3 linked regions of the Desulfopila inferna genome follow. Each later gene encodes a partner of the first gene's protein in a complex. Links are inferred from orthologs where the notes say so. Each region holds a gene or a part of one and is shown in the gene's direction. Other genes may lie near its edges.

Region 1 (4,653 bases):
GACTGCGGCAATATGCTAAGTCTGACGCTATCCCCAGTGTATTGAACGGCCTGGGCATCGCGATAGTTTCAACATCGAAAGGCATCATCACCAATAAGGCCGCTGCCGCCCGCAAGACGGGTGGTGAGATACTGTGTGAGGTGTGGTAACACCCATTAATTAACGGAGGTAACTATGTCTCGTATAGGAAAGCAGCCAATCCCCGTTCCTTCTGGAGTGGATGTCAAGCTTGACGGTCAAAACATCACCGTCAAGGGGAGCAAAGGGGAACTTTCGCTGAACGTATTAGAAGATGTTGAAGTGATTCTGGAAGACAGTGTCATTTCTTTTGCAAACAAGGTTGAAAGCAGAAAGGTCAATGCCTTTCGCGGCCTGACTCGCAGTCTGGTGAGCAATATGGTGGTCGGGGTTGACCAGGGATTTAAGAAAAGCCTGATCATCGAAGGTGTTGGATATAAAGCCAGTGTGAACGGCAGTGAACTGACTCTCAACGTCGGCTATTCCAACCCCGTTGTTTTTGATATTCCTCAAGGCGTAGGGGCAGCTGTCGAAGGCAATAAGATTGTTCTGGATTCAATTGACAAAGAACTGCTGGGGCTTACAGCCGCTAAAATACGTCAAGTACGAAAACCTGAGCCATATAAAGGCAAGGGGATTCGTTACGAAGATGAACAGATTGTACGTAAGGTTGGTAAGTCGGGAGCGGCAAAATAACAATAATATACGGCCCTGTCGGGGTCCTCTTTTATAAAAAATATGGAAGTGCATTATGGCCAAGACAAATCCCAAAGTGACGGCGAGAGCTAAAAGGGTAAGCCGAATCAGGAAAAATATTGCCGGAACGACCGAAAGACCGCGTTTACGCGTCTTTAAGAGCAATAAACATATATATGCGCAGATAATAGACGATACTCTGGGCAAGACCATCGTTGCCATGTCAACTGTTGATAAAAGCTTTGATATCGGCGAAGAGAAAGGAAAAATCGGCGCTGCCAAAGCTGTGGGCACTGCAATTGCCGAGAAGGCAAAAGCTGCTGGTGTTGGAGAAGTCGTTTTTGATCGTGGTGGATATCTTTATCACGGCCGGGTGAAGTCCCTCTCCGAGGGCGCACGCGAAGGTGGATTAATATTTTAAAGAATATGCAAATAATGGGGGTGTCCCTTGTCTGATTTTAAACGTTCTAAAGGTGAAAGCGCCGAAGAACTGATCGAAAAGATTGTTTACATCAATCGCGTTGCAAAAGTTGTTAAAGGTGGACGTCGTTTCAGCTTTAGTGCAATTGTGGTCGTTGGAGACGGTAAAGGAAAAGTAGGCTACGGTCTCGGTAAGGCAAATCAGGTTCCTGAAGCAATTCGCAAAGGAGTTGAACGTGCTAAAAAGGATATGGAGTCGGTATCGCTCACCTCTGTCTCCATACCTCATCAGATTACCGGAAGTTACGGCGCTGGCAAAGTTTTGTTGAAGCCGGCTTCGGAAGGTACGGGAGTTATTGCAGGTGGTCCTGTAAGGGCGGTGCTGGAAGCTGCAGGCGTTACCAACATTCTCACCAAATGTCTGGGATCCCATAATCCGCACAACATGGTTAAGGCCACCCTGCAGGGATTACGCAGTCTACGATCAGCTGAAAGTATTGCTGCTCTGCGTGGCAAGACAGTTGAAGAAATTTTGGCATAAAGCGAGATTCAAATCACGACCAGTGATTGAAAAGATAGATAACTCAACATTGCAAAAGGTAACATAATGGCCGAGACAATCACATTTACTCTGGTCAAGAGTGGAATAGGCAGTACCCAAAAAATTCGCGCCACTCTGACAGGATTGGGGCTGACCAAAATGAATAAATCAATTACTCGAAAAGATACCCCTGAAATCCGCGGCATGATAGCCAAAGTCAGGCATCTTGTCCGAATCGAGGAGGCGTAAAAAAATGCTTACATTGGGAAATTTATCTCCAAAAGAAGGTGCTGTTAAAGAGAAAAAGCGCCTTGGCAGGGGACCTGGAAGCGGTCATGGTAAGACAGCCGGTCGCGGACATAAAGGTGCCAAATCACGTTCCGGGTATAAAAGCAAGCCGGGATTCGAAGGTGGCCAGATGCCACTGCAGCGACGATTGCCGAAACGAGGATTTTATAACAAATTCAGTATCGAATATACTATTATCTCCCTCTCTCAACTTGAGAAATTAACTGAAGTTGCCGAGATTAATAACGATACACTGAGGGAAGCGGGTCTCCTCAAGCCGGGACAGTTGAGCAAGGTACTTGCCAATGGTGAGATAACCCGTGCGGTTACCGTCTGTGTCGATAAGATCAGCAGGCAGGCGCAACAGAAGATTGAGCAGGCAGGCGGTACGGTTACACTCGTTAGTGCCCTAGAGGAATAATCTCTATACCCCGCTGATTCCTTTTCGCAGCGGGCGTATTTTTGTCACAGCACAAGGAAAGAACTTTTATGAGTGGATTGCAGAGTGCAGCCAACATACCGGAATTGCGTAAGCGGATAATTTTCACGCTGCTTATGCTGGCGGTTTATCGTATGGGGGTGCAGATCCCTACACCGGGTATAAACGGAGAGGCACTGGCTTCATTTTTTGAACAAAATGCAAGCACACTGTTTGGGATGTTCAACATGTTTTCAGGCGGCGCGCTTGAGAACTTCTCTATTTTTGCCTTGGGTATCATGCCCTACATCAGCGCCTCGATCATCATCCAGTTGCTGACGGTGGTCATACCACAGTTGGAGACCATGAAGAAGGAGGGTGAAGCCGGGCGGAGAAAAATTACGCAATATACGCGCTACGGAACCGTTGCACTTTCCATAATTCAGGGCACCTTTATAGCAGTTGGTCTTGAAGGAATGGCCGGACCAGGTGGAGAAGCTATTGTGCTTGATCCCGGCATCCAGTTCAAGTTGATGACGATGCTGACCCTGACTTCCGGTACAGCATTTATTATGTGGCTTGGCGAACAGATGACCGAACGCGGTATCGGCAACGGTATATCGCTGATAATATTTGCGGGAATCGTTGCCCGGGGACCGGCTGCCATTATCAATTCTATTCAGTTGGTAAAGGCCGGCGAGATAGCTATATTTTTCGTACCGTTTCTAGTAATTTTCATGTTAGGTGTAGTGGCGACCATCGTCTTTTTTGAAACCTCGCAGAGAAGGATTCCGATCCAATATGCAAAAAGAGTGGTAGGCAGAAAGGTATATGGCGGGCAAAGCTCCCATCTGCCTCTGAAAATAAATGTTGCCGGCGTTATTCCGCCGATCTTTGCTTCTTCAATAATGATGTTTCCCGCAACGATCGGTAGTTTTATCCAGATCGACTGGGTGCAGCGGGCTTCTGCTGCATTGTCCCCCGGGACTGTATGGTATTATGTAATATTTGTGGCTATGGTCGTCTTTTTCTGTTTTTTCTATACCGCAATTCAGTTTAAGCCTGACGATGTTGCCGAGAATCTGAAGAAGAACGGAGGATTTATACCGGGAATTCGACCAGGCAGAAGAACTGCAGAATTCATAGACAAGGTGCTTACCAGAATTACAGTTGTTGGGGCGATTTACCTTAGTGTGATCTGTGTATTGCCAACCGTGCTGATTTCGCAGTTTAACATACCCTTTTATTTTGGAGGAACTGCTCTACTTATCGTCGTAGGTGTCGGTATCGACACAATCTCGCAGATAGAATCCCATCTGGTAATGAGAAACTACGAAGGATTTATGAAGCAGGGACGGATCAAAGGCCGGAGCTAGAGGGTTTTGTGACGTGGGCACAGTTGAGGAACCAAAAACGATGGTGGTGAAAAGCGCTGATGAGATCAGCATCATGCAGGAGGCTAACCAGATCGTAGCTGAGGCCTTGATTCTTGTTAAACGACATGTCGAAGCGGGAGTGACCACCTGGGAACTTGACAGGCTCGCTGAAGATTTCTGTGCCAGGAAGAAAGTCAGACCTGCTTTCAAAGGGTACCGTGGATTTCCCGGCAGCTTGTGTGTATCGGTGAATGAGCAGGTGGTACACGGTATACCATCAAAAAAGTGTAAGCTGAAAAAGGGAGATATCATCTCCATAGATTTCGGCGTTGAATACAAGGGATATTTCGGCGATTCCGCAATAACCCTGCCGGTTGGTAATATTTCTGCGCAGACCAGAAGACTGCTGGATGTAACCAAACGTTCCCTGGAACTGGCTATAGAAAAAGTGCAAATCGGCAACCGCATATCCGATATTTCCGCTGCGGTACAGGGATATGTAGAGCAGAATGGTTTTTCCGTTGTCCGCCAGTTTGTGGGCCACGGCATCGGTACGTCTCTTCATGAAGGTCCTGAGATTCCAAATTTCGTCCAGGATGACCGCATGCCGAGAATTGTCGAAGGACTCGTTCTGGCCATCGAACCTATGGTCAATGCCGGAACACATAAGGTGAAAGTACTCAAAGATGGCTGGACTGTCATAACTGCAGATAAGAAGCCGTCTGCGCATTTCGAACACTCAGTCGCCGTTACTGCTGATGGACCGCTTGTCCTTAGTTCTCGTGACAATTTTGAGTAGATTAAAAAAATCCTTCTCTTTTGTGGTAGAATAGATTATAATAACGAGTTTTTGAATTAATACTAACCCGGCCTCGTTGTGTAAGTGCCTTAGTGAT
Region 2 (4,420 bases), on another replicon or contig:
AACTCTCTGGGCAATGGAGATGTCGTTCTGCTTGAAAATCTCAGGTTTCACCAGGGAGAAACTGAAAACGATCCTGAGTTTTCAAAAAAACTCGCGCGTCTGGCCGATATCTACATTAACGATGCCTTTGCGGTATCACACAGAGCACATGCCTCGGTTGTCGGTGTCGCCGAACTGATCGAAACCAGAGGAGCAGGTTTCCTGCTTGAGACTGAAATGGAATATTTCCACAAATCCATGGATGATCCCATACGTCCTCTTGTCGCCCTGGTGGGCGGAGCCAAGGTTTCCTCAAAACTTGGCGCTCTCGAGAACATGCTCGACAAGGTCAACAGCATGATAATCGGCGGGGCCATGGCAAACACGTTCCTGAAGAGCATGGGTGTAAAGGTTGGAGCTTCGAAGACCGAGGATGATCTGATTCCAGCGGCCAAACAGTTTATCGAAAAGGCCGAAGAAAAAGGGGTCAAGCTTTACTTTCCCGTGGATTTTATCGTTGCCGATTCTTTTGCAGCGGATGCGGTCACCAAAACGGTTACCTTCCGGGATATCCCCGAAAATTGGATGGCTCTCGACATAGGTCCGGCAACAACCCTTTTGTTCCAAGAGGCTTTGGCTGACGCGGGAACTATAGTTTGGAACGGTCCCATGGGTGCCTTTGAGATGGACGCCTTCGCCCGGGGAACCATGGCAATGTGCCGGGCCGTCGCTTCATCTCAAGCCCTCTCCATCACCGGAGGCGGAGATTCCAATGCCGCCATCAAGAAGTCAGGCGAAGCTCACAACATATCCTACATGTCCACCGGCGGAGGTGCTTTTCTGATGCTGATGGAAGGCAAAACCCTTCCCGGTGTTGATATACTCAAGCGCTAGGAAGTGATGACGATCTTATTACAGCGTTCTCTGGCCCCAAAGATTTATTCTTCCGGGGATCATAGCTTCGTGATGACCTCTACAAGTAACCAAACCCTATCCGGAGACATATTATGAAGAGAAAATCGCTTATGGCAGGCAACTGGAAGATGCACACCACCGCGATAGAAGCCCGGAGTCTTGCTGCCGATATAGCCCGAAAATGCCCTGAGACTACCGACCGGGAAGTTTTGCTCGCGCCACCGTTTACCGTTCTCCGTGAGGTTGCCGAAGTACTCTCCCGGACTGACGTGATCCTCGCCTCCCAGAATGTCTGCTGGGAAGAAAAAGGAGCCTTTACCGGAGAAATCTCACCCGTGATGTTGAAAGACTGCGGGGTGAGCAGCGCGATCATCGGACACTCTGAGAGAAGGCAGATATTCCATGAAGACAATGCACTTATCAACAAAAGAGTACTGGGAGCCTTGTCATTTGATTTAATGGCAATATTGTGTATCGGAGAAACCGAGGAAGAGCAAGAGAACGGCAAGACTTTTGCGGTCTTGGAAGCACAGGTGCGCCAAGGATTGCAAGGGGTTGAACCGCAGCAGATGGAAAAGATGGTTATCGCCTATGAACCTGTCTGGGCCATCGGGACTGGTAAGACCGCAACCAAGGAACAGGCTCAGGAAGTGCATCTCTCAATTCGCCGTCTAATTGAAAAAATCTATGAAAAAAATATTGCTGATCGGCTGAGAATATTGTATGGTGGCTCGGTCAAGCCGGCTAACGTTGATGAACTGATGAGCCAGCCGGATATAGATGGCGCTCTTGTAGGCGGCGCTGCTCTTGACGCCGAGTCTTTCGGCAGAATCATAAACTTTATATAAAATCGAGGATTAACCCAACAGGATGGATACCCTTCTTACAATAGTGCACGTGCTCGTATGCCTCCTTTTAGTCGGCATTGTTTTGCTGCAGCACGGCAAAGGTGCCGACATTGGAGCATCCTTCGGGGGTTCCAGCCAGTCACTCTTTGGAAGCGAAGGTCCTATACCCCTGTTGAATAAAATTACGACTGGAGTGGCAATCATATTTATGGTCACTTCAGTGTCATTGGCTTATATATCAGCACACCGTTCCACCGGTTCGGTAATGCAGGAACTTCAACAGGAACAGACTGTCGAAGAGCAACAACAATCTCAGGAGATTAAGGAAATTCCCATGCCCGACGCTGAAGGTAATGCGCCCAGTGAGGCTGGGGAACAGACGGATACTCCGACCCAATAATTATCGTGCCGAAGTGGTGGAACTGGTAGACACGCTATCTTGAGGGGGTAGTGGCCCACGGTCGTGCGAGTTCGAGTCTCGCCTTCGGCACCATAATGTAGTACAAAGACTTCCACTCAAGTCTTTTCAACCCGCAACCGGTAACGGTTTGCGGGTTTTTTTTTACTTTTCCAAAAGACATCTCTTCACTTGGGTGGGGGTCGTAAAACAGGAGAATATTTCGCCAGGAAGCCGAAAAAACGGCTGCTTATCACCCATACAAAGGGCTTGTATCCACTCGGGCCTCTTCAAAGGAAGCCATGTCCCTCATCATCCGACAAGATAGTTCGATAAGATTCATGGTGATAGCTGCTCCTGTTCCCTCTCCCAGACGAAAATCCAGATCAAGTACAGGGTCAAGACCCATGAGATCAAGGGCCGCTTTTTGACCAACTTCAACAGACTTATGTCCTGCCACGAGATAATCTTTTACCTCAGGACAGATGAGATAAGCAAGGAGCCCTCCTGCAGTGGAAATAATCCCATCAAGTACAACGCAACAGCCTTCTGAGGCAGCCGCAAGAACAGCCCCACATATCCCGCCTAATTCGTAGCCACCAACTGCTTGTAACAGTTCCAGCGCATCTGTACTTCTGGGCTTATGCAAAGCAAGAGCTTTCTCCAGCACCTCTTTTTTCCTCAGCAGTCCTCTATCGTCAACACCGGTACCTCTACCGACAATTTCTTCAACACCCTTCCCTGTTGCCGCACATATTACTGCTGTGGCACTGCTGGTATTGCCAATACCCATTTCGCCGAGCCCCACAAGTTCACAAGGTTGTTTCTTTTGTTTTTCTAAAAAACAATCCATTCCATTTTCAATTGCACGAACAGCCTGTGAAGGGCTCATGGCTGTGGTTATGGCAAAGTTATTGGTTCCGCGGGCAACCTTTTTATCCATCAGTAAGGGATGTGCGCTAAAGCTGGCGTTCACTCCCATGTCGACCACAGCAAGTTCTATAGTATACTGCTTGCAAAAAACATTAATGGCGGCGCCACCCTTGAGAAAATTGTCAACCATTTGCACTGTTACTTTTGCAGGATAGGCGGAAACCCCTTCTTCCACGACTCCGTGATCCCCTGCGAAGACAAAGAGTCTTTTTATTTCAATTGAAGGGTTCAGGTTCTTTTGAATACAACTGAGCTGTACGGCAAGTTTTTCCAACTGCCCAAGGGCGCCTAAGGGTTTTGTTTTTAGATCCACCTTTTTCTGTGCCTGATTTTTGAGATGGCATGAAGTCGGCACAATTCTGTCCAGGATATCTGTTATTTTCGATGATTCATTTATACCCCGATGTACTCCATTAGCGGCACTGCCTTCGGCACCTCTCCGGATCACCTGCGCTGTAGCAGATCCACCTATTTTGACTATACATTTCAGATGCTTTCCATCCAGGATAGAGGGCAGTAAAGCCTCTACCTCATCCAGGGAAACAACCCGCTCAATAAGCAAAGAAAATGTATCCTGCAGTTGACCACAAATCCTGAGAGCCTCGACCATATCCGCTCTCTTCGGCCCATAACTTCCCAATAGGATGAGTTCCTTATAATGTATCAAATTCAAAAGATTGGTATCGATCTCCTGGTTTTTGCTTAAACCGCTGAAAAAGCCGAGACGTCCGCCCTTTCTCAGCTTGGTAATGCAAAGACTAAAGGCCACATGACTGGCACAGCAGTTCATGGCCAGGTCAAAATCAGCAGTCACTGTATCCTTACAGATTTCTATACTGTTTTTGAGCGCAAGATTGTCAAGCCTGGCAATTTTCTCCTGGCTCTGTTCGATGACAGTCACCGTACATCCCTTGTTTTTTAGCATGAAAGCGGCAATCATCCCCACCACTCCACCGCCATAGATTATGGCTCGCTCGCCTGACATGGGCCGCAACATGGAAAGAGCGTTTATAACGCAGCCAGCCGGTTCAGCAAAGGTTATCAACTCAGGAGTAAGACCTGATGGGGCAGGAATCAGGCTGTCTAGCGGTACCAGGACATGGCTGGCAAAGCCGCCATCTGAGTGGAAACCGATGATTTTCATTTCCTCACATAGGTTTTCCCGCCCGGACTCACAATAGGAACAGTTGCCGCAGGTCTGCCCTGGCCATACCGTATAGATTTTTCCTGTACTCTCATCAACACCGGCGATTTCATGACCTAATACCCTTGGCAGCAAAAGATCCCGGTGTCCCTGTTGCCACATCTTGGCATCTGTCCTGCACACACCACAACAGAGCACTTTTAA
Region 3 (4,740 bases), on another replicon or contig:
TAAGAGCGGAGCCGGGCACGGCGAATTCCTGATAGCGCTGGAGCTGCCGGCGCCGCCTGCCGAAAGTTTTACGGCCCATGTGCCGAAGAGAGATTGTGATAGAAACAGATGATACGATATGCAAGAATGGAAGATGTAAAGGAAATCCATACACTTCTTAATTATTATGCCAAAAAGGGACTGCTGCTCGCCTGTTCGATGAGTTCGCTCTACGATCGCTTGCGCGACTTTGTCGTCTATGTAGATAAGGAAGACAGGATACTAGGGGTGTGTGCACTGCATATAACCTGGGAAAACCTTGCCGAGATACGCTCCCTGGCCATACAGGAAGATTACCGGGGCAGGGGACTGGGCGCCAAACTCGTACAGCAGTGTCTGATGGAAGCCGAGATGTTCGGCATATCAAGTATCTTTACCCTGACCTATCAACCGGGGTTTTTTCGCAAGCAGGGTTTTGTGGATATTGATAAGCGGGAACTGCCTCATAAGATCTGGAGTGATTGTATTCACTGTCATATGTTTCCTGATTGCGACGAGGAAGCATTGATATTCAACCGGGAAGACTGACAGCTGACCGCCCTGCTTATTGACATATGGCGCACCCGGAGTCGGAGTTTATGCCCGTCAGCATGATTACCTCTAACCCAACTGAGCTGGACTCTTTAAAGTACCCCCTTGAGGGGTATAAGTACCTTGGAAGTATTGTGTAAGCTGACGGCTTTTAAGACAGTTTCCATTTTCTTGTTTTATGTGTCGGTTTTTGGGGAGTAAGGTACTAACGCCGGTAAACGGCAAGTAAGTACCTTGGAGGCATATCCAGCTTCTCGATTTCAAATACATTTCTCCTTTTCTTGTTTTTTACACCCCTCAAGGGGGTATTGAACTGAGTGACAGAATTTAAGGAGTAAGGTACTAAACATTTACAGACAGGTGGTTGGCCAAATAATACGGATCAACCTGAATAGTTACAAAAAATATACTTAAAGATAATTTAGATATGATAGGAAAAGCGTTAACAAAGGTATTCGGCAGTAAAAATGAACGGGAATTGAAAAAACTGCAGCCTCTGGTCAATAGAATCAACGAACTGGAGGGATCGGTGCAGTCTCTCGATGATGAGGCCCTGGCAGCGCGAACCGTCGAATTCAAGGAAAGATACGCAGGCGGGGAAACCCTTGATGATCTGCTGCCCGAAGCCTTTGCCACCATGCGCGAAGCTGCCAGAAGAGTACTGGGCGAACGCCATTACGATGTCCAGTTGATCGGTGGTATGATTCTTCATCAGGGCAGAATTGCGGAGATGAAGACAGGTGAGGGAAAAACCCTGACCTCGACTCTTGCCGTTTACCTCAATGCTCTGAGCGGCAAAGGGGTACATGTGGTCACGGTCAACGATTATCTGGCTAGTCGTGACGCCGACTGGATGGGGCAGGTTTACCGCTTTCTCGGGCTGGAGGTGGGGAAAATCGTGCATGCCATGGATGATGCGCAACGTCGTGAAGCCTATTTGGCCGACGTCACCTACGGCACCAACAACGAGTTCGGTTTTGACTATCTGCGCGACAATATGAAGTTCCAGATTAAGGATTTCTGTCAGCGGGACTTCAATTTCGCCATTGTCGATGAGGTCGACTCAATCCTGATCGATGAGGCACGAACACCTCTGATTATTTCCGGTCCTGCCGACAGCTCCACGGAAATGTATAATGTCGTTGACAAGATCATAAAAAGATTCAATCCGGACGAACACTATACCGTAGATGAAAAATCGCGTCAGGTCTCCCTGACCGAAGAGGGTGTCACTCTGGGAGAGAAACTGCTCGAAGTCGATAATCTCTATGATCCAAGCTCCATTGAGCAACTGCATCATCTCAATCAGGCTCTCAAGGCCCATGTGGTTTTTAAAAAGGATGTCGACTATATCGTCAAGGACGGCCAGGTTGTCATTGTCGATGAATTTACCGGACGTACCATGGAGGGCAGGAGATACAGCGATGGTCTCCATCAGGCCCTGGAAGCCAAGGAAAAGGTGAAGATAGAGCGGGAAAACCAGACCTATGCCTCCATCACCTTCCAGAACTATTTCAGGATGTATGACAAACTGGCCGGTATGACCGGTACCGCGGATACCGAAGCACCCGAGTTCAAAAAGATATATGACCTCGATGTCGTGATCATGCCGACCAACATGCCGATGATCCGCATTGATTACGCCGATGTCATCTACAAAAACGAGAAGGCCAAATACCGGGCCATTATCAAAGAGATAAAAGAGAAACATAAGGCGGGGCAGCCGGTTCTGGTCGGTACAATCTCAATCGATGTCTCCGAAAAAATCTCGAATATGCTCAAGAAAGACGGCATACCGCACGAGGTCCTCAACGCCAAGCAGCATGAGCGCGAGGCAGAGATTATCGCCAATGCCGGTCAGAAAGGAAAAGTCACCATCGCCACCAACATGGCCGGCCGCGGAACCGACATCAAATTGGGCGAAGGCGTGACCGATGTAGGCGGGCTTCATATTCTGGGAACATCCCGGCATGAATCGCGACGGATTGACAATCAGCTGCGCGGTCGTTCCGGCCGGCAGGGAGATCCCGGTTCTTCCCGTTTTTTTCTCTCCCTCGAGGATGACCTGCTGCGGATTTTCGGCTCAGGAAAGATCTCCGGAATCATGGAGAAGCTCGGCATGGAGGAGGATGAGCCGATCGAGCATTCCATGATCTCCAAGGCCATTGAAAACGCCCAGAAAAAGGTGGAGGGCCACAACTTTGATATTCGTAAGCATCTTCTTGAATATGATGATGTCATGAATAAGCAGAGGGAGGTTATCTATCAGCAGCGCCGTGAAGTGCTTAGTAGCGATACTGTCACCGAGGTGCTCGAAGATATGAAGGCCGATTTGATTGACGACGTGGTCAATGAGTTTTCCCAGGAAAAGCTTGAATCCGAGGATTGGCATTGGGAGGATTTCGAGAAGCGGATGATGGAATACTTTCATATCCAGCCCGACTGGTCGGATGAGGATAAGAAGGACCTGGATGTCGCCTCATTCAGGGATAAAATAACCGCTCTGGTAGATGCGGCCTATGCAGCCCAGCTCGAGAGAAACGGGGAAGAGGCACAGCGCCATCTGGAACGCGTCATTCTCCTGCAAATGGTTGATAACCACTGGAAGGATCATCTCCTGTCCATGGATCATCTCAAGGAGGGCATCGGCCTGCGGGGTTACGGCCAGAAGAATCCTCTGAATGAATATAAGAGGGAAGGTTTTCAACTCTTCCATACCATGATTGAAACGGTCAAGATTCAGACGGTTTCAACCCTGATGCGGGTGCGGGTGGTGCAGGAAGAGGATGTCGAAAAATACGAGGAAGAGCGGCGCCGAAAACAGGAACAGGAAGTGCGGCTCAACAGAGGTGCGGCCGGAGATGACTCCAAACCGGACAAGACTATCAAGCGGGAGGGGGATAAGATTGGACGAAACTCGCCCTGTCCGTGCGGCTCCGGCAAGAAGTACAAGAAGTGCCACGGCCGCCAGCTTAACTAGTTTAAATCTGATTGCGCCGGAAACTCAGCATCTTCTGGCCCAGGCCGGGACTGCTTTTTCCATCGGGACGCCATAAACCCGTCCATGGTGGCTTCGCTGCAGCCGTCCTGGCTGCAGAGACCCGTGAAAGGAGCAGTCCCGACCTTGAGTTGAGGATCAGGGGTGATCAGGAATTTAAAATTAGATGGACTCAAGCTTGATTTATATCGTTATAGATCGAGCTTCTATATGTCCCATCATTTATGGTTCTTCAGAGTGAAGCATAATTTCGTTCAGGGGCGCAATTATCAGGATGGCTGTGAGCAAAAGCGTTGGGCTTTCTTTCGCCAGCACCAACCTTATAGAATTGCCGCAATCGAATTTTGAAAGGGCAGGTTGGCGGTGAGCGCAGCGAACCCCAACAATTTTATGCTTCTTTGCAACATCAAAAAGGTAATTTGCTTTTTAGGCGTTCTTTATAAAAGCAAAAACACATCCGGAAGAGCCTCAGTTACAATAAAGGTCCGATAAGCAGCGCCACGTTTTCCTTGAATTTCATGGTCAACGGCCGGGAAGCCAGGTCATGGAGTTGCAGATGCTGGGACTGCAGCTCATAATCCTTCTGCAAGGTCCGCATCTTGTCCGTGAATTCGCTGCTGTAGATAAGCAGGGTTATCTCGAAGTTGAGCCAGAAGCTGCGCATATCCAGATTGACGGAGCCGAAGAGAGAAAAGTCACCGTCGACCGTAATTGTTTTTGAATGCAGCAGACCACCGGTAAAGAGGAAAATATTGACTCCCGCCTTCATCAGCTCCTCGTAATGGGCCTGGCTGGCAAATTGCACCAGCTTGGAATCGTTTTTCTTGGGAAGGATCAGCCGGACATTGACTCCTCTCTCAGCTGCGGATTTAAACGCGGTAAGCAAGGTGTCATCGGGAACAAAGTAGGGTGTAGTAAGAATGATTTCCCTGCGGGCCGAGTAGAGGGTGGTCAGAAGCAGTTTATGAATAGCATCCGCGGCCAGCCCGGGACCGGAAGGCACCAGCTGAACGGGGTAGCTCCCGGCTTTCTCTCCCGGATAGATATCCGCTGTCTTGCGGATATACTCGATGTCCTCCTGAAGCGATCTGATTCTGCTCTCGTCCAGATCCGTTTCCAAAAACCAGTCGTTGATAAAAGTACCGGCCAGGCTCTCGACCACAGGGCCCCGG

Evidence for each region. The genes of interacting proteins can lie anywhere in the genome.
Region 2: secY (region 1) and secG share a complex: the UniProt entries of both Escherichia coli proteins name them as parts of the sec protein translocase complex. The link is inferred for Desulfopila inferna from one-to-one orthologs.
Region 3: the proteins of secY (region 1) and secA are in contact, whole or in part, in a crystal structure (PDB 3DIN), measured with the Thermotoga maritima proteins. The link is inferred for Desulfopila inferna from one-to-one orthologs. Residues at the interface, in WP_004081795.1 of Thermotoga maritima: Glu108, Gly109, Glu110, Glu111, Ala236, Glu237, Arg238, Arg239, Ile240, Thr241, Ile242, Gln243, Tyr244, Ala245, Arg246, Arg247, Val248, Thr249, Gly250, Arg251, Arg252, Val253, Tyr254, Gly256, Ala257, Ser258, Thr259, Tyr260, Leu261, Pro262; in WP_004082002.1 of Thermotoga maritima: Glu261, Ala262, Arg263, Lys300, Ala301, Arg302, Thr303, Ile304, Ile305, Leu323, Tyr324, Asp325, Pro326, Val329, Ser330, Tyr333, Ile336, Lys340, Phe345, Val349, Glu363, Phe364, Tyr374, Ser375, Gly376, Gly377, Glu393, Ile395, Thr482, Ser483.

What each region holds. Positions count from the first base shown.
Region 1 is NZ_JAFFQE010000005.1:261,266-265,918, reverse strand. The notes cover bases 1,640-4,604. They hold secY (preprotein translocase subunit SecY), read left to right. Parts: upstream 1,640-2,452; coding sequence 2,453-3,757; downstream 3,758-4,604. Other genes in these bases: map (type I methionyl aminopeptidase), read left to right, coding at 3,798-4,556; rplO (50S ribosomal protein L15), read left to right, coding at 1,929-2,384; rpmD (50S ribosomal protein L30), read left to right, coding at 1,742-1,924; rpsE (30S ribosomal protein S5), read left to right, coding at 1,640-1,675. Also shown: rpsH (30S ribosomal protein S8), read left to right, coding at 1-149; rplF (50S ribosomal protein L6), read left to right, coding at 175-714; rplR (50S ribosomal protein L18), read left to right, coding at 770-1,135; more of rpsE, read left to right, coding at 1,163-1,639. UniProt on the Escherichia coli protein: The central subunit of the protein translocation channel SecYEG. Consists of two halves formed by TMs 1-5 and 6-10.
Region 2 is NZ_JAFFQE010000008.1:222,239-226,658, forward strand. The notes cover bases 638-3,453. They hold secG (preprotein translocase subunit SecG), read left to right. Parts: upstream 638-1,764; coding sequence 1,765-2,142; downstream 2,143-3,453. Other genes in these bases: JWG88_RS18460 (phosphoglycerate kinase), read left to right, coding at 638-873; tpiA (triose-phosphate isomerase), read left to right, coding at 987-1,742; cobT (nicotinate-nucleotide--dimethylbenzimidazole phosphoribosyltransferase), read right to left, coding at 2,393-3,453. Also shown: more of JWG88_RS18460, read left to right, coding at 1-637; more of cobT, read right to left, coding at 3,454-4,420. UniProt on the Escherichia coli protein: Subunit of the protein translocation channel SecYEG. Overexpression of some hybrid proteins has been thought to jam the protein secretion apparatus resulting in cell death; while this may be true it also results in FtsH-mediated degradation of SecY.
Region 3 is NZ_JAFFQE010000007.1:84,139-88,878, forward strand. What follows is about bases 638-3,773. They hold secA (preprotein translocase subunit SecA), read left to right. Parts: upstream 638-997; coding sequence 998-3,550; downstream 3,551-3,773. In the rest of the region: JWG88_RS16410 (hypothetical protein), read left to right, coding at 1-3; JWG88_RS16415 (N-acetyltransferase), read left to right, coding at 109-567; cls (cardiolipin synthase), read right to left, coding at 4,041-4,740. UniProt on the Escherichia coli protein: Required for protein export, interacts with the SecYEG preprotein conducting channel.